Linked DNA regions of Longimicrobium terrae. The protein of the gene in region 2 interacts with the protein of the main gene of each other region in a pairwise test. Links are inferred from orthologs where the notes say so. Each region holds a gene or a part of one and is shown on either strand. Other genes may lie near its edges.

Region 1 (5,278 bases), on a different replicon or contig from region 2:
CGACAGGTGCATTCCGCACTCTTCCGGAAGGTGGCTGGCCTTGCGGTTGTTGCACTGCGAGCACGCCGTGGCCACGTTCTCCCACGTGTTCTCGCCGCCGCGCGACAGGGGCACGACGTGGTCGCGCGTAAGGAACTCGCGGCCGCGCAGCTGGGCCTTGTGGCGGCCACAGTACATGCAGCGGTAGCTGTCTCGCGCGAAGAGGAAGGTGTTGGTCACCTGGCGGCGGAATCTGCGCGGAACGTGCACAAACCGCTTGAGCCTGATGACGAGCGGGGCCGCCACCCGTTCCCGGGCGGAGCGAAAGATTCGGCAGTCGTCCGCTTCCAGTACCTCGGCCTTGTGTTCAAACACGAGCCTGAGCGCGCGTTCAACGGGCAGTATGGTCAGCGGTTCGTACGATGCATTGAGTGCCAGACACCCCATGTGCTCGCCCCTCCTTTCGGCGAGTTGTGCGTTTGCGTTCTGCGTTCGTTACCGGCTGCCTGCGTGTGATGAGGAATCAGAGCGATGCCCGTGCGAACGTCCGTTCACCTGCACCGGCGCGCGCCTTCCGTGCAACGGGAAGGACGCGGATGGAACCGGGAAGTGACGAAAGTTGGCGCACGAACCTGCTAAGGCCAAGATGAAGATGACTACGGGTGGAAGGTTTCGTCAACCCGCGCCACCACATCTGGTGTAGCGAGTCTGTCACGCCGGCTCTGCGCCCGGTTTTCGGCATGCGGGCAGCGGTCCGCAACCTTCTGCCTGGCAATCACTTAGCCGTTTTGACGATGATCGTCGGTTCCAGCGCCGGTGTTGGGCGCCGCGCCAACGTACTGCCGGTTCCGGCCACGCGCGGCACCGGCCCTGTGATTGCAGCACTGGTAGATGGAATGCGCCTCGAGCCATCCGCGGCGAGAGGTGGGGTTGATCAGGATAACGTGAGGATGGATCGATGAAGATCGTGCTGTTCGGAGCCACGGGTCAGGTTGGCCAGCGGGTCGTTCGCGAGGCGCTGGAGCGCGGCCACGAAGTCGTCGGCGTCACGCGGGATCCGTCGCGGACGCAGACGCCGGATCCGCGCGTGCGGCTGGTGGCGGGAGACGCGACGGATGCGGCGAACGTCGCCGCTGTCGCCAGGGGTGCGGACGCGGTGATCAGCGCCATTTCACCGCGCCCGGGAACGACGGGGAACGCGCCCACACTCACCGGCGCGGCGCGCGGCCTGATCGCGGGCGTGCGCGAGGCTGGCGTCAAACGGCTGATCTCCGTCGGCGGCGCCGGGAGCCTGGAAGTGGCGCCGGGGCTGGCGCTGGTGGACTCGCCCGGCTTTCCGGACGCCTACAAGCCGGAGGCGCTGGACGGCAAGGAAGCGCTCGCCGTCTTCCGCGCGGAGGCTGAGGGACTGGACTGGACCTTTGTGAGCCCCGCCGCCGTCATCCATCCCGGCGAGCGGACCGGGGTCTATCGCACGACGGGGGACCAGTTTCTGGCGGATGAGCACGGCAAGAGCGCCATCACCTTCGAGGACTTCGCGGTCGCCCTGCTGGACGAACTGGAGCGTCCCCAGCACGTCGGCAAACGGTTCGGCGTCGCGTACTGAGCGTCGGGTGGATGGACGAAGCCCCGCTTCCAGGGTTGGAAGCGGGGCTTTACGTTTTCCGCCCGATGCGCGTCAGAGCAGCGCCACGGGATCGCGGTCCAGCGCCAGCCGCAGATCTGCCTTGGAGTTGGACGGCAGGCGGTACTTCTCGTAGAAGTAGCGCGCCACTTCGCCCAACGTCTTCGGACTGTCGGAGCGCAGGATGAAGTGCCAGCGCCAGCGTCCCCGGATGCGGTCGATGGGGCACGGCGCGGGTCCCACCAGCGCCACACCCTTCACTTTGCGCCCGGTCAGCAGCCCGGAAACCCAGTCCGCCGCCTCCACCGCCGCGGCCTGCGTCGCGTTCTCCTCCGTCCCGCTCACGACCACGTTCAGCAGGCGCGAAAAGGGAGGATAGGCGGGCTCGCGCCGCGTCTCGAACTCCTTTTCCGCGAAGCCCACGAAATCGTGGTCCGTGGCGGAAAGGATGGCGTAGTGGTTGGGGAGCGCTGTCTGGATGAACACTTCCCCGCCCTTCACTCCGCGCCCGGCCCGTCCGGCCACCTGTGTCAGCAGCTGAAAGGTGCGTTCCGTGGCCCGGAAGTCGGGAAGGTTGATCCCCACGTCCGCGTTGATCACCCCGACCAGCGTCACGTTGGGAAAATCCAGTCCCTTGGCAATCATCTGTGTGCCGAGCAGCAGGTCCACCTCGCCCCGCTCCACGCGGCCCAGAATGTCGTGGTGCGCCCATTTCGCGCCGGTGGTGTCCACATCCATCCGCGCGATGCGGGCGGAGGGAAACGCCTCTTCCACGGCGCGCTCCACCTGCTCCGTCCCCACGCCCTTGAAGCTCAGGTCATCCTCGCCGCACGACGGGCAGTGCCTGGGCGCTTCTTCCTCGTGCAGGCAGTAGTGGCAGGTAAGCCTGTGCCGCTTGCGGTGATAGGTGAGCGAGACGTTGCACTGCGGGCAGTGCCACACCAGCCCGCACTCGCGGCACTGCACAAACGTCGCGTATCCGCGGCGGTTCAGAAGGAGGATGGTCTGCTCGCCCTTGGCGATGCGATCGCGCACCGCCGCGGCAAGCACGTCGCTGACCACCACGGGCGCCACTTCCTGCAGCGGCCCCGTGCTCTTCCTGATCCGCTCGCGTTCCTTCTTGAGGTCCACGATCTTGATGGGCGGAAGCGGCTGCCCGCCCACGCGTTCCGGCAGTTCCAGCAGGTTGTACTTGCCGGCCTGCGCGTTGGCCCAGCTTTCCAGTGCGGGCGTGGCGGAACCCAGCAGGCACACCGCGCCCTCCATCCGCGCGCGCACGACGGCCACCTCGCGGGCGTGGTAGCGCGGCGCCTCTCCCTGCTTGTACGAGCCCTCGTGCTCCTCGTCCACGATGATGGCGCCCACCCGCTCCATCGGCGCGAACACGGCCGAGCGCGCGCCGACCACGATGCGCTTTTCCCCCGATCGCAGGGAGCGCCACTCGTCGTAGCGCTCGCCGTCGCTGAGGGCGGAGTGCAGCACGGCCACGCGGTCGCCGAACACGGCCTTGAAGCGGCCGACGGTCTGCGGCGTGAGCGCGATTTCGGGGACGAGGACGATGGCCGTCTTCCCCTGGCGGTCAACCACCTCGCGCAGCAACTCGATGTACACCAGCGTCTTGCCCGATCCCGTCACGCCGCGCAGCAGAAACGTCCCCGGCGCGGACGTGCGCGTAGCGGCGACGAGCGCGTCGATGACGCCGGCCTGCGCGGGCGTGGGGTTCAGCCGGGGCGCGGCCGTCGCGGCGATGGCGGCATAGGGATCCCGCGGGATGATCTCCTCATCCACCGCCAGCAGTTCTTTCTTCACCAGCTGGCGGATGAGCTCCGAGCCGAAGCCCAGCCCCGTCGTTACGTGCGCCGTGTCCGCCGAGCCGCCGATGGACTCCAGCGTCTCGTACAGCTCGCGCTGCCGCTTCGCCCGGCCGAACGCCTCCTCGCGGGAAAGGAGCGTCGGCAGTTCGCGCGCGATGCGTACGACGCGGCGGGTGCGCACGGGCGGCTCCACGCGCGGGCCCTCCGTTTCCACGCGGACGATTCCTTCCTGCTCCAGCCGGCGGATGACGGGCCACCACGCGCGCTCTCCCAGTACCCGCCGCACGCGCGCAACCGGCTGCAGTCCCTCTCGCTCGCGCAGAAAGGCGACCAGCTTGGCCTCGAACTCGGAAAGCGCGGCCTCGCCCGGGTCGCGCGCCAGCGTCACGAAGTCGGTGGACGAGTCCGTAAGCCCGGCGGGGAGCGCCGTCCGCAGCACCTGGCCCAGCGGCGCCAGGTAGTAGTCCGCGATCCACCGGCAGAGCTTCAGGATCGGCAGCGTGGCGGAGGGCGTCGCGTCCAGCACGGCCGTGACCGGCTTGGCGCGCTCCGGCTTGGCGGCCGTCTCCACCACGCGGTCGATCCACCCGATGCGCTCGCGCTGCCCGAACGGCACCAGCACGCGCGCGCCGGCCCGCGCCTGTGCGCGCAGCTCAGGCGGAACGGCGTACGTAAAGGTACGCGGAAGTGGAAGCGGGAGCGCGACTTCGACGAACAAGACCAGGTAATAGGGAATAGGGAATAGGGAATAGGAGGGACGGCGCGCACGGCGGCGTCACTCCCGGAAGCCAAAAGATAACAGCGCGCGACAGGGGGCGTGAGAACAGAAACAGCCAGCACGCGTACGGCGTGGCTGGCTGTCGTTATCCATCAATGATTTGCGATCACTCCGGCCGCCGGATGCGCCAGCCGAGATAGTGCCCGATGTCGTCCGCGGCACCGTACGCCTGACCTCGGACGTACTCGTGGGGATCGTGGAACCCCGCCTCGATCAGGGGCAGCACCTGCCTGCGCGACAGCCGCCGGTGCACCCGCGCGATGTGGCCGAAACCGAGAAGCGCGTTGCCCCGCACGTTGAAATGCGGATGCGTCGCCAAGCGCAGGCACACGCTTTCCGCCCACTTCGCGTCCTCCGCGTACAACGAGGCAGACACGACGGCGTACAGCAATTCTTCCGGCCGGTCCCGCGCGATCGCCGCCTCTACCTCCGCCGGTCCCCACTCCGGAATCGCTTCGTATTTCGCCATCGATTTCCTTCACTCGCCGTCGCCCCGAGCTCCGGAACCGCGTTGCACCGGATGGCGCCATCCACCTCGATCCCAGGACCCGCGAACGGATTGTGGGCGAGAAGGACGGCGCCATCGCGGTCCACGCAGTTCACCAGTGGCGTAAACTGCAGCGGGAATGCCACTCCGCCGGCGGGGAAACTACAGGCAGGCATCCGTGGCGGGGCCGCCACCGCAGACCCCCGGCTCCGTGGGCTGGCACTCCGGCGAGCAATACGTCAGGGCATGCACCAGCGTGGGACAGCCGTCGTTGGCGGACGCGCAGACGTAGGGCGCGTACGTCTCGCAGCACTCCGTGTTCTCCACGTACGTCTTGGCATGGCCCAGCACGGTCCCCCGCCCCGCCGCCGGGGCGATGGTCGCAAAGGACTCCACCTGCAGGTTGCTCAGCTCGAGCTTGATCTGGCGCATCTTGGGACCTCCGGAATGAGAACAGATGTAATGGCGGTATCCGGAATGGTAACCCTGCACGCCAGCCAACCGGAAGCCCTCGCGGCCCAGAAGGAACGTACGGCCAATCCGCGTCGTGCAGTGAGGCGGATACTCCGTACCCTTTGCACCGCCAGCACCGGCGA
Region 2 (7,620 bases):
TCACGTACGCGCCGCCCAGCGCCTGCACCGCCCGGCCGTGCGCGCGGAAGAGCGCGGCGCGGTCCTCGATCCGCTCGGGCGCAAGGATCACCGATTTGCCGCCACCGGCGTCCAATCCCGCCAGCGCGCTCTTGTACGTCATCCCGCGCGACAGGCGCAACACGTCGTGCAGCGCGTCACCGGTGGAGGCGTACCGCCACAGGCGCGTGCCGCCGACCGCGGGGCCCAGGACGGTGCTGTGCAGCGCGATCAGCGCGTGGTACGCGCCATCGCGCGCCTCCACCACGCGCTCCCATCCCGCGACCTGGATCTCTCGCAACCGCATAGATTTCTCCTGAACCCGTTCTTGCAATCGGGAAGGCAGACGCCCACTCCGGTTGTCGAAGAGCTTGCGCAGTCAGCAGTTTGCGATCTGAACAGGTAGCGTTCCGCTGACGGCAGACCTCACCTAAGCCTAAAGATCAATGCGCAGAGATCTTGATCTCATCAGAAACCTGATGGTCCAGATGGAAGCTCATCCGGGAACTGAGCTACGGGATTTTACAGCGGTACCCCCCGACGGGGTATCCCAAGAGGTGCTAGACGCTCACCTCCGCTTGATCATCGAGTCAGAGTTGGTCACAGGGAAACCACTCGAAACCAACAGCGGCCTCTATGGTGTGTTCCTATTCCGAATCACCAGTAAGGGGCACGACTTTCTAGAACTCGCGCGCAACGATACCAATTGGTCGCGCGCCGTGAAGGAACTCAAGACCAAGGCACTTCCCGCAACGGTCGGCTTGGTGATGGACCTTTTGAAGAAGTCCGCGCTGAACGCGATTGGGCTTAGTGGCTGAGTTCACTGTGAACTTCGTTCTTCTCTCCGATGTGGAAGCGATGACTGATTCCATTGAGCGCGGCGGCCGGTCCGCGCACGTATACGATGGCCTGCGCGACCTGATCGTGCGCGGCGGGCTGGCGCCGGGCGCGCGCGTGGTGGAGCAGGAGGTTGCGGCGCGGATGGGCGTGGGGCGCACGCCGGTGCGCGAAGCGCTTCAGCTTCTGCTCACGGAAGGCTATCTGGTCGCCTCGGAGGGCGGGCGCCGGCAGCTTGCCGTCGCCCCGCTGCGCGACGAGGACGTGGAAGAGCTGTTCGGGTTGATCGCCGACCTGGAAGCCGCCGCCGTGCGCAAGATCAGCGAACTGGATGAGACGAGCCGGGCCACCCTGGCCGCCTCGCTGGGAGACGCCAACGACCTCTTTGGATCGACGGTGGCGCAGGTGCCGCTGGACCTGGACGGCGCGTACGAAACACACAAGGCGTTTCACGCCACGCTGACAGATTCACTCGCAGGGCCGCGGCTGGCGTGGCTGCTGGGGATGGTTCGCCCGCAGGTGGGGCGATACGAGTACGTGTACGGCGCGCTGCTGGAGGGCGCGCTGGGCGTGGCCACGAACGAACACGAGGACATCGTCGCCGCCGTGCGAGAGGGGGATGCCGTCCGCGTGGAGGCCGCCCTCCGCCACAACTGGCGGAACGCGAGCAGCCGCCTGCGCGGCGCCATCCGCCGGGTGCCGTCCGCTCCCGAAGCGGACACGGACGCGACTTCTCCCCCGGACGCCTGACGCGCGGCTCAGGACTCCGCGCGGATGCGGCGGATCACGAGCGCCCGCGGCTCGTGGAGCACGGGGCGCGTCATCCACCGGGGCCACCACGCGTTCGCCATCACGTACATCGGCTGATGCGGAACGCCGTCCGTCCACCGCTGCATCTCCTCGCCATCTACGGCGAAGCGCACCTCGCCGGGGCGCCACTCGATGCGGTACTCGTGATGGTCCGCGGCGGGATCGAAGGCAAGCGGCAGCGTGGCGGTGTGCGTCTGGACGCCGGCCACCCAAGTGGTGAACATCACCGTCCGGCCGCCGTCGTTGGGGATCTCGATGTCCAGCTCGTCCGACTCGTCGCTGCCGCCCTGGTAGAGAAAGAGGGCGGAGATGGAGCCGGGTGCCAGCGGTGTCCGCATCCGTGCGCTGTAAGTGCCATACCCGAAGCGCTCCGCCGACCGAAGTTCCCCGCCGTCACGCGCGCCCGGTGCGAGGACGAGCGACACCCCGCCGTCGCCGGTCCGCACGTTGTCCGCCCGCACCGAGCCACTGCCCAGCGGGTGCGTGTCCAGCCTCCAGCGTGCCGCATCCAGCGCATCGCCGCCCGTCACCCCGCCGAAATCGTCGTCGAACCCGCGATCATTCATCCGCAGCCCCATCCCGTTCCCGTCATCCACCGAATCGTACGACGTCCCGCTCGCAATCCGCGCTCCCGGCGGGGAGCGAAGGTGATCGCGATCGAGTGAAAAGACAAAGCCACCCCGGTCGTCTGCGCGGCTTTCCATGATCCATCACCCAATGGCCTCGAAAAGCGGCATCGATCCAGGTTTGGCGTGGACCAATGCTGATCACCATCGACAGCATCCTTGACGAAACCGGTGCACCTCACTAGTGTATTAGTTAACCAGTACACTGGATCACAAGGAACCCGCGTGCAGATCTCCATCAACACGGCCGATCCCCGGCCGATCTACGTTCAGATCATGGACGAAGTGCGGCGCGCCATCGTTCTGGGATCGCTGCGGCCCGAAGATCCGCTTCCCTCCGTCCGCCACCTTTCCTCCGATCTCCGCGTGAACCCGAACACCGTCGCGCAGGCCTACCGCGAACTGGAGCGGGCGGGCACCGTCTACGTGCGCCGGGGCCAGGGCACCTTTGTGGCCCAGACCGGCGCGGGAGAGGCCGAACGCCGCGACATGGTGCGCGGCGTGGCGGAAAGGGCGCTGGTAGAGGCGCACCGCAGCGGCGTCAGCGCCCAAGAACTGATCGAGGCCATCCGCGAAGCAGCGGCATCGCGCGAACTTCCCACCCTGGCAGGCCAGTCATGAGCACTCCCCTTCCCACCCGCCTGGACGGCGTGCCGCTGGCCGTCCGTACGCAGAACCTGACCAAGCGGTTCGGGCGCCAGACCGCGCTGGACGACGTGAGCCTGCAGGTGCCCGAGGGCGCCGTGTACGTGCTCATTGGCCCCAACGGCGCGGGAAAGAGCACCACCCTGAAGGTGCTGCTGGACCTGGTGCGCGCGGACAGCGGCACGGCGGAGGTGTGCGGCGTGGACCCGCGCACCCGCGGCCCGGAGGCGCGCGCGCAGACCGGCTACGTCCCCGAGCGCCTGGACTGGGGATACGGCTGGATGCGCGTGGGCCGGCTGCTGGAGCACCACGCCGCCTACTTTCCCGCCTGGGACCGCGAGTACGCCGCGCGGCTGGGGCGGATCTTCGGGATCGAGCCGGAGCGGAGGATGGGCACGCTCTCCAAGGGCCAGAGCCGGCGCGTGCACCTGATCATGGCGCTGGCCCACCGGCCGCCCGTGCTGGTTCTGGACGAGCCCACGGACGGGCTGGATCCCGTGATGCTGGATGAAGCGCTGGGGCTGCTGGCCGAGCACGTGGCGGACACACCGACCACCGTCCTCGTTTCCACCCACCAGGTGCACGACGTGGAGCGCCTGGCCGACCACGTGGGGGTGATGCGCGACGGCCGGCTGGTGCTTCAGGCCCCGCGCGACGTGCTGCACCGCGACCTGCGCCGCTACCGCGCCGAAGTGCCGGAGGGCTGGGCGGGCGCGCCGGAGCTGAACGGGGCCGTGCTGCGCCGCGGTGCACTCGGGCGCGAGATCCAGTGGACCATCTGGGGCGGGGAGCGCGACGTCGCGCAGCGGCTGGCACGCGCGGGCGCCGTGGTGCGCGACGCCGCCCCGCTCACCCTGCAGGAAGCCGCCATCACCCTTCTCAGCCGCAAGGACCAGCCATGACCGCCACCCTCGTTGACCGTCCGCCCACCGCTCCGGAAACGACCGCCTCGGCGCCGCACCCCCGGCCGCGGTGGACCGGCGTGGCGCGCGAGCAGCTGCTCACCGTGCTGGGCGCCCTGCGCTGGCAGACCATCCTGGGCGCGGCGGCGCTGGCGGCGCTCACCCTGATGTGGGTGGTGAGCCGCATCAGCTCGCCCAGCCGGCCGGAGACCGTGCAGTTCGCGGAGCTGATGATTCCCCTAGCAATGATCGCGCTCTTCACCCCGGCGGAGGTGTGGCGGGGCGAGCAGCCGTCGCGGCGCGGGTACTTCTGGGCCATGCCGGTGGACCGCACGCGCCACACCCTGCTGCGCGTGCTGGGCGGATGGGCGTGGCTGATGGCCGCCGTCGCGGTGTTCCTGCTCTGGATCGCGGCCGCGTCGTGGGCCACCGGCGGCAGCTTCAGCCTGGGAGATGTGCCTCTGTCGCCTTCCGGCACCGCCCAGCAGACCGCGGCGGAGTACGCCATTCACGCGCCCGTTCCGGCGTGGCGATGGCTCGTCCCCTTTGCCGCCACCACGACGCTGTACCTCCTGGGGAGCATCATCCCGCTCGCCAGCAACTATCCCTGGCGCTGGTACGGGGGCATCGCGCTGGCTTCGCTGCTCGTCGCGGCCCTGGGCGCGGACTGGAGCGAGCGGGCGCTGCACCTGCTGGTGCCCGGTCCGTTCGGGCTCGAGACGCTGCTGACCGGCGGCGGGCAGGCGTTCGTGGAAGGCTCCGTACCAGGGCAGGTGCGCGCCGTGCCGTACGCGGCCACGCCGGGAGGCTGGCTCTCCGCCACGGCGCTGTGGATGGGGATCGGCTTGATCGGCGTATTCATCGCCCCGCCGCCACCGCGACAGCTGACGCGGCTGGATCACGCGATCGGTCCCGGCGCCGCTCCCTGCCGGCCCGCTGTGGATGACGACAAGCCCGCGCCTGGATCGCTCCAGGCGCGGGCTTCTGCTCTGTGATACGGGTCAGCGGTGGATCGCGATCAGGTGGATGGCGGTCAGGTGGATGGCGGTCAGAGCTTCCGGCGCGGGACCGGATGCTCCGACGACGCGCGGGCGTCGGCTACTGAACGTTGTCAGCGGGCCGGAACGGTCCGTGAACGCGCGCCACCTCGGCGTGTGCCTCGTCGAACAGCGCTTCGAGCACGGGGCTGGCGCCGCGGCAGGCGGACACGATGCGGAGCGCGCCTTCCGCGTAGGCGCGGCACTTCTCCGGTGGCCAGCCGGTTGGAGGGTCGACCGCGAGCGAGCGCAGGTTCGAGGTCTGGTCGGCGATCTTGCCCCGCTTGACTGCGTCCGGCTTGCTGCGGATGCGCTCCGCCTGCAGGGTTTTGCGCTCCAGCAGCGGCATCCCCGCGAATTCGGGCGGGTCCGTCATGCCGTCGACGATGGCCGCCACTTCCGGACCGAAACGCTCCCGGATCTCGGCGAGGGTCACGCTGGAATCCTCCACCACGTCGTGCAGCCGCCCGGCCGCGCGCTCGCTGTCGGAGGCACCGGCGAGCGCCATCAGCGCGGCGACTTCCTCGAAGTGCGCAGTCACAGGGATGGAGCGGCGGCCGGACCGCATCTGGCCGGCGCACGCAGCGGCTGCAAACGCCGCGGCCTCAGCCTCGAGCGGGCCGACCGGGGCGCGGACGGCGGGTGTGGAAGAATCCATAGGTTGGACATGCCGAGTAGAGATTCGCGGAAATCCGGATCTCGATATCCGGAACGTCGCTTTACAGGTGCTGCCCGCGCGCGGGCGGGCGAAACCACGCGTTCAGCCGATCAACATCAGGAAAAGCGGGCAGGGGAGCCGAAGCACCCCTGCCCGCTTTCATCGTAGAGCCCCGCCAGGTCTGCGGGTCGCGCTCGCGAACAGATGAACGCGGGGCGAGGCACGCACGCTAGAACGGCAGATCGTCGTCGTCCTCGAAGGGCGGAGACTGGAAGTCGTCGTAGTTGCTTCCACCACCGCCCGCGCCGCCGCGACCGCCGCCGGCCGGCGCGCCGCCCCCGGAGCGCGGAGCAGCGCCGCCGCCACCGCCGCCGCGGGGCGCACCACCACCACCCCCGCCGCCGCCCCCGCCGCCGCCCCCGTAGCCGCCGCCACCTCCACCACCGCCGTAGCCGCCCCGGCCGCCGCCACCACCCCCGCCGGAGTAGCCGCCGCCGTCCTCGTCACCGCCACGGCCGCCGCCGAGCAGAAGCACTTCGCGGGCGCGGATCTCCGTCGTGAACTTGGTGACGCCGTCCTTGTCCTCGTACTGCCGATACTCGATTTCACCCTCGACATAGATGCGGTCGCCCTTCTTGACGTACCGCTCGATGATGTCGACAAGCTTTTCCCACGCCACGATGCGGTGCCACTCGGTCTTTTCCTGCGCTTGGCCGTCCCGGCCGTTCCACTTGCGCGTGGTGGCGACCGAAAACTGCGCCACTCGGGCACCGCTGGGGATGGACCGGATTTCGGGGTCCTGCCCCACGTTGCCGATGATCATGGCCTTGTTCAGGCTGCGAGCCACAGCTCCTCCTCAGACTTTGAAAGGTAACGCAGTGGACAACAGGCGCCTATGATAGGCCGCGCCCGTGACGGTGTCAAGGAAATGATTGGATCTGGAGACGCATAACAAGCGCGTCTTCCTTGGGAAGCGAGTAATACGAACGTCTTCTTCCCACAACGGCGAAACCACGGTGGCGGTAAATGGATTGCGCGGAGTGGTTGGTTTCACGTACTTCCAGAAAGATTTCCCGTCCGCCACGCGCCCGCACGTGCTCCACCACCGCGTCCACCAGCGCGCCGCCCACCCCCGTTCCCCGGGCGATGGGGTCCACCGCCACGTTGCCCAGTTCCGCCTGGTCGATGACCGTCCACGCCGCCGCGTAGCCCAGCACCCCGCGCTCGTCCTCCGCCACCAGCACGTCGGTGTCCGTGCGCTTGATCAGACCGCGAAAGGTGCTTTCCTTCCACGGCGTGGAAAACGACTGGTTTTCGATCTCCAGAACCCGCGGCAGGTCGGCTTCGCGAATGGGGCGGATTCCGTACGGCGCCGTGGCGGCCCCGGGGAGTTCGGCGAGCGGCGTGGACATCAGCCCGTCTTTGCGGCCGCCATGCGCTCGGCGCCCGCCGCGCGCACGTACTCCGGCTCCCACGCCGCCGCGTCCGCGATGCGGCCGCTCTCGGGCGCGTGCCGCGCGAGCCAGAGCAGCCCCGCGGCCAGCGACGCGTCGTCCCCCAGCACCGCGTCCGGGCCGAACGCCGCGCGCAGGTCGTCCGCGTACAGCACGGAGCCCTCGCCGCAGAAGCGGACGGGACCGTCGCCCAGCCGCGTACGCAGTTCATCCACCCGCAGCGCGTCCACCGGCAGCACCTCGTCCACCGCGCCGTCCTCGCCGAAGCGCCAGGCACCCGCGAACACCTCGCGGTTGCGCGCGTCGAACAGCGCGCAGACTGTCTGGCCGGGCACTCCCTGCGCCGCCGCGGCCGCCATCAGCCCGGACCAGGCGAAGAGCGGCACGCCGAGGGCGTGCACCATCCCCTTTGCCGTCGCCGCCGCGATCCGCAGCCCGGTGAACGACCCCGGCCCGCCGCCCACGGCGATGGCGCCGATCTGCACCGGCGCGATCCCCGCGGCGCGCAGGACGGCATCCACCGCCGGCAGCAGCGCGGAAGAGGCGTTGGACGCCGCGGCCACCGTCTGCTCCGCCACGATCCGGCCGTCCATCCACAGCGCCACGTACGCCGCGCGCGTGGAACTGTCCAGC

The links. Proteins that work in one complex are often made in the same cells at the same time.
Region 1: the proteins of HNQ61_RS00810 (region 2) and priA interact in binary tests that used the Escherichia coli proteins (3 or more experiments, as listed by UniProt). The link is inferred for Longimicrobium terrae from one-to-one orthologs.

Annotation. Positions count from the first base shown.
Region 1 is NZ_JACHIA010000017.1:104,598-109,875, reverse strand. What follows is about bases 1,397-4,525. They hold priA (replication restart helicase PriA), read right to left. Parts: upstream 4,136-4,525; coding sequence 1,658-4,135; downstream 1,397-1,657. Other genes in these bases: HNQ61_RS21415 (hypothetical protein), read right to left, coding at 4,302-4,525; HNQ61_RS21425 (NAD(P)-dependent oxidoreductase), read left to right, coding at 1,397-1,585. In the rest of the region: HNQ61_RS21430 (HNH endonuclease), read right to left, coding at 1-354; more of HNQ61_RS21425, read left to right, coding at 938-1,396; more of HNQ61_RS21415, read right to left, coding at 4,526-4,664; HNQ61_RS21410 (hypothetical protein), read right to left, coding at 4,845-5,114.
Region 2 is NZ_JACHIA010000001.1:185,034-192,653, forward strand. The notes cover bases 4,572-7,483. They hold HNQ61_RS00810 (single-stranded DNA-binding protein), read right to left. Parts: upstream 6,381-7,483; coding sequence 5,763-6,380; downstream 4,572-5,762. Other genes in these bases: HNQ61_RS00800 (hypothetical protein), read left to right, coding at 4,572-4,833; HNQ61_RS28210 (HD domain-containing protein), read right to left, coding at 4,937-5,533; rimI (ribosomal protein S18-alanine N-acetyltransferase), read right to left, coding at 6,454-6,945; tsaB (tRNA (adenosine(37)-N6)-threonylcarbamoyltransferase complex dimerization subunit type 1 TsaB), read right to left, coding at 6,945-7,483. Also shown: HNQ61_RS00770 (Leu/Phe/Val dehydrogenase), read right to left, coding at 1-325; HNQ61_RS00775 (DUF2513 domain-containing protein), read left to right, coding at 465-836; HNQ61_RS00780 (GntR family transcriptional regulator), read left to right, coding at 877-1,605; HNQ61_RS00785 (glycoside hydrolase family 16 protein), read right to left, coding at 1,614-2,231; HNQ61_RS00790 (GntR family transcriptional regulator), read left to right, coding at 2,517-2,912; HNQ61_RS00795 (ABC transporter ATP-binding protein), read left to right, coding at 2,909-3,838; more of HNQ61_RS00800, read left to right, coding at 3,835-4,571; more of tsaB, read right to left, coding at 7,484-7,620. UniProt on the Escherichia coli protein: Plays an important role in DNA replication, recombination and repair. Binds to ssDNA and to an array of partner proteins to recruit them to their sites of action during DNA metabolism. Acts as a sliding platform that migrates on DNA via reptation.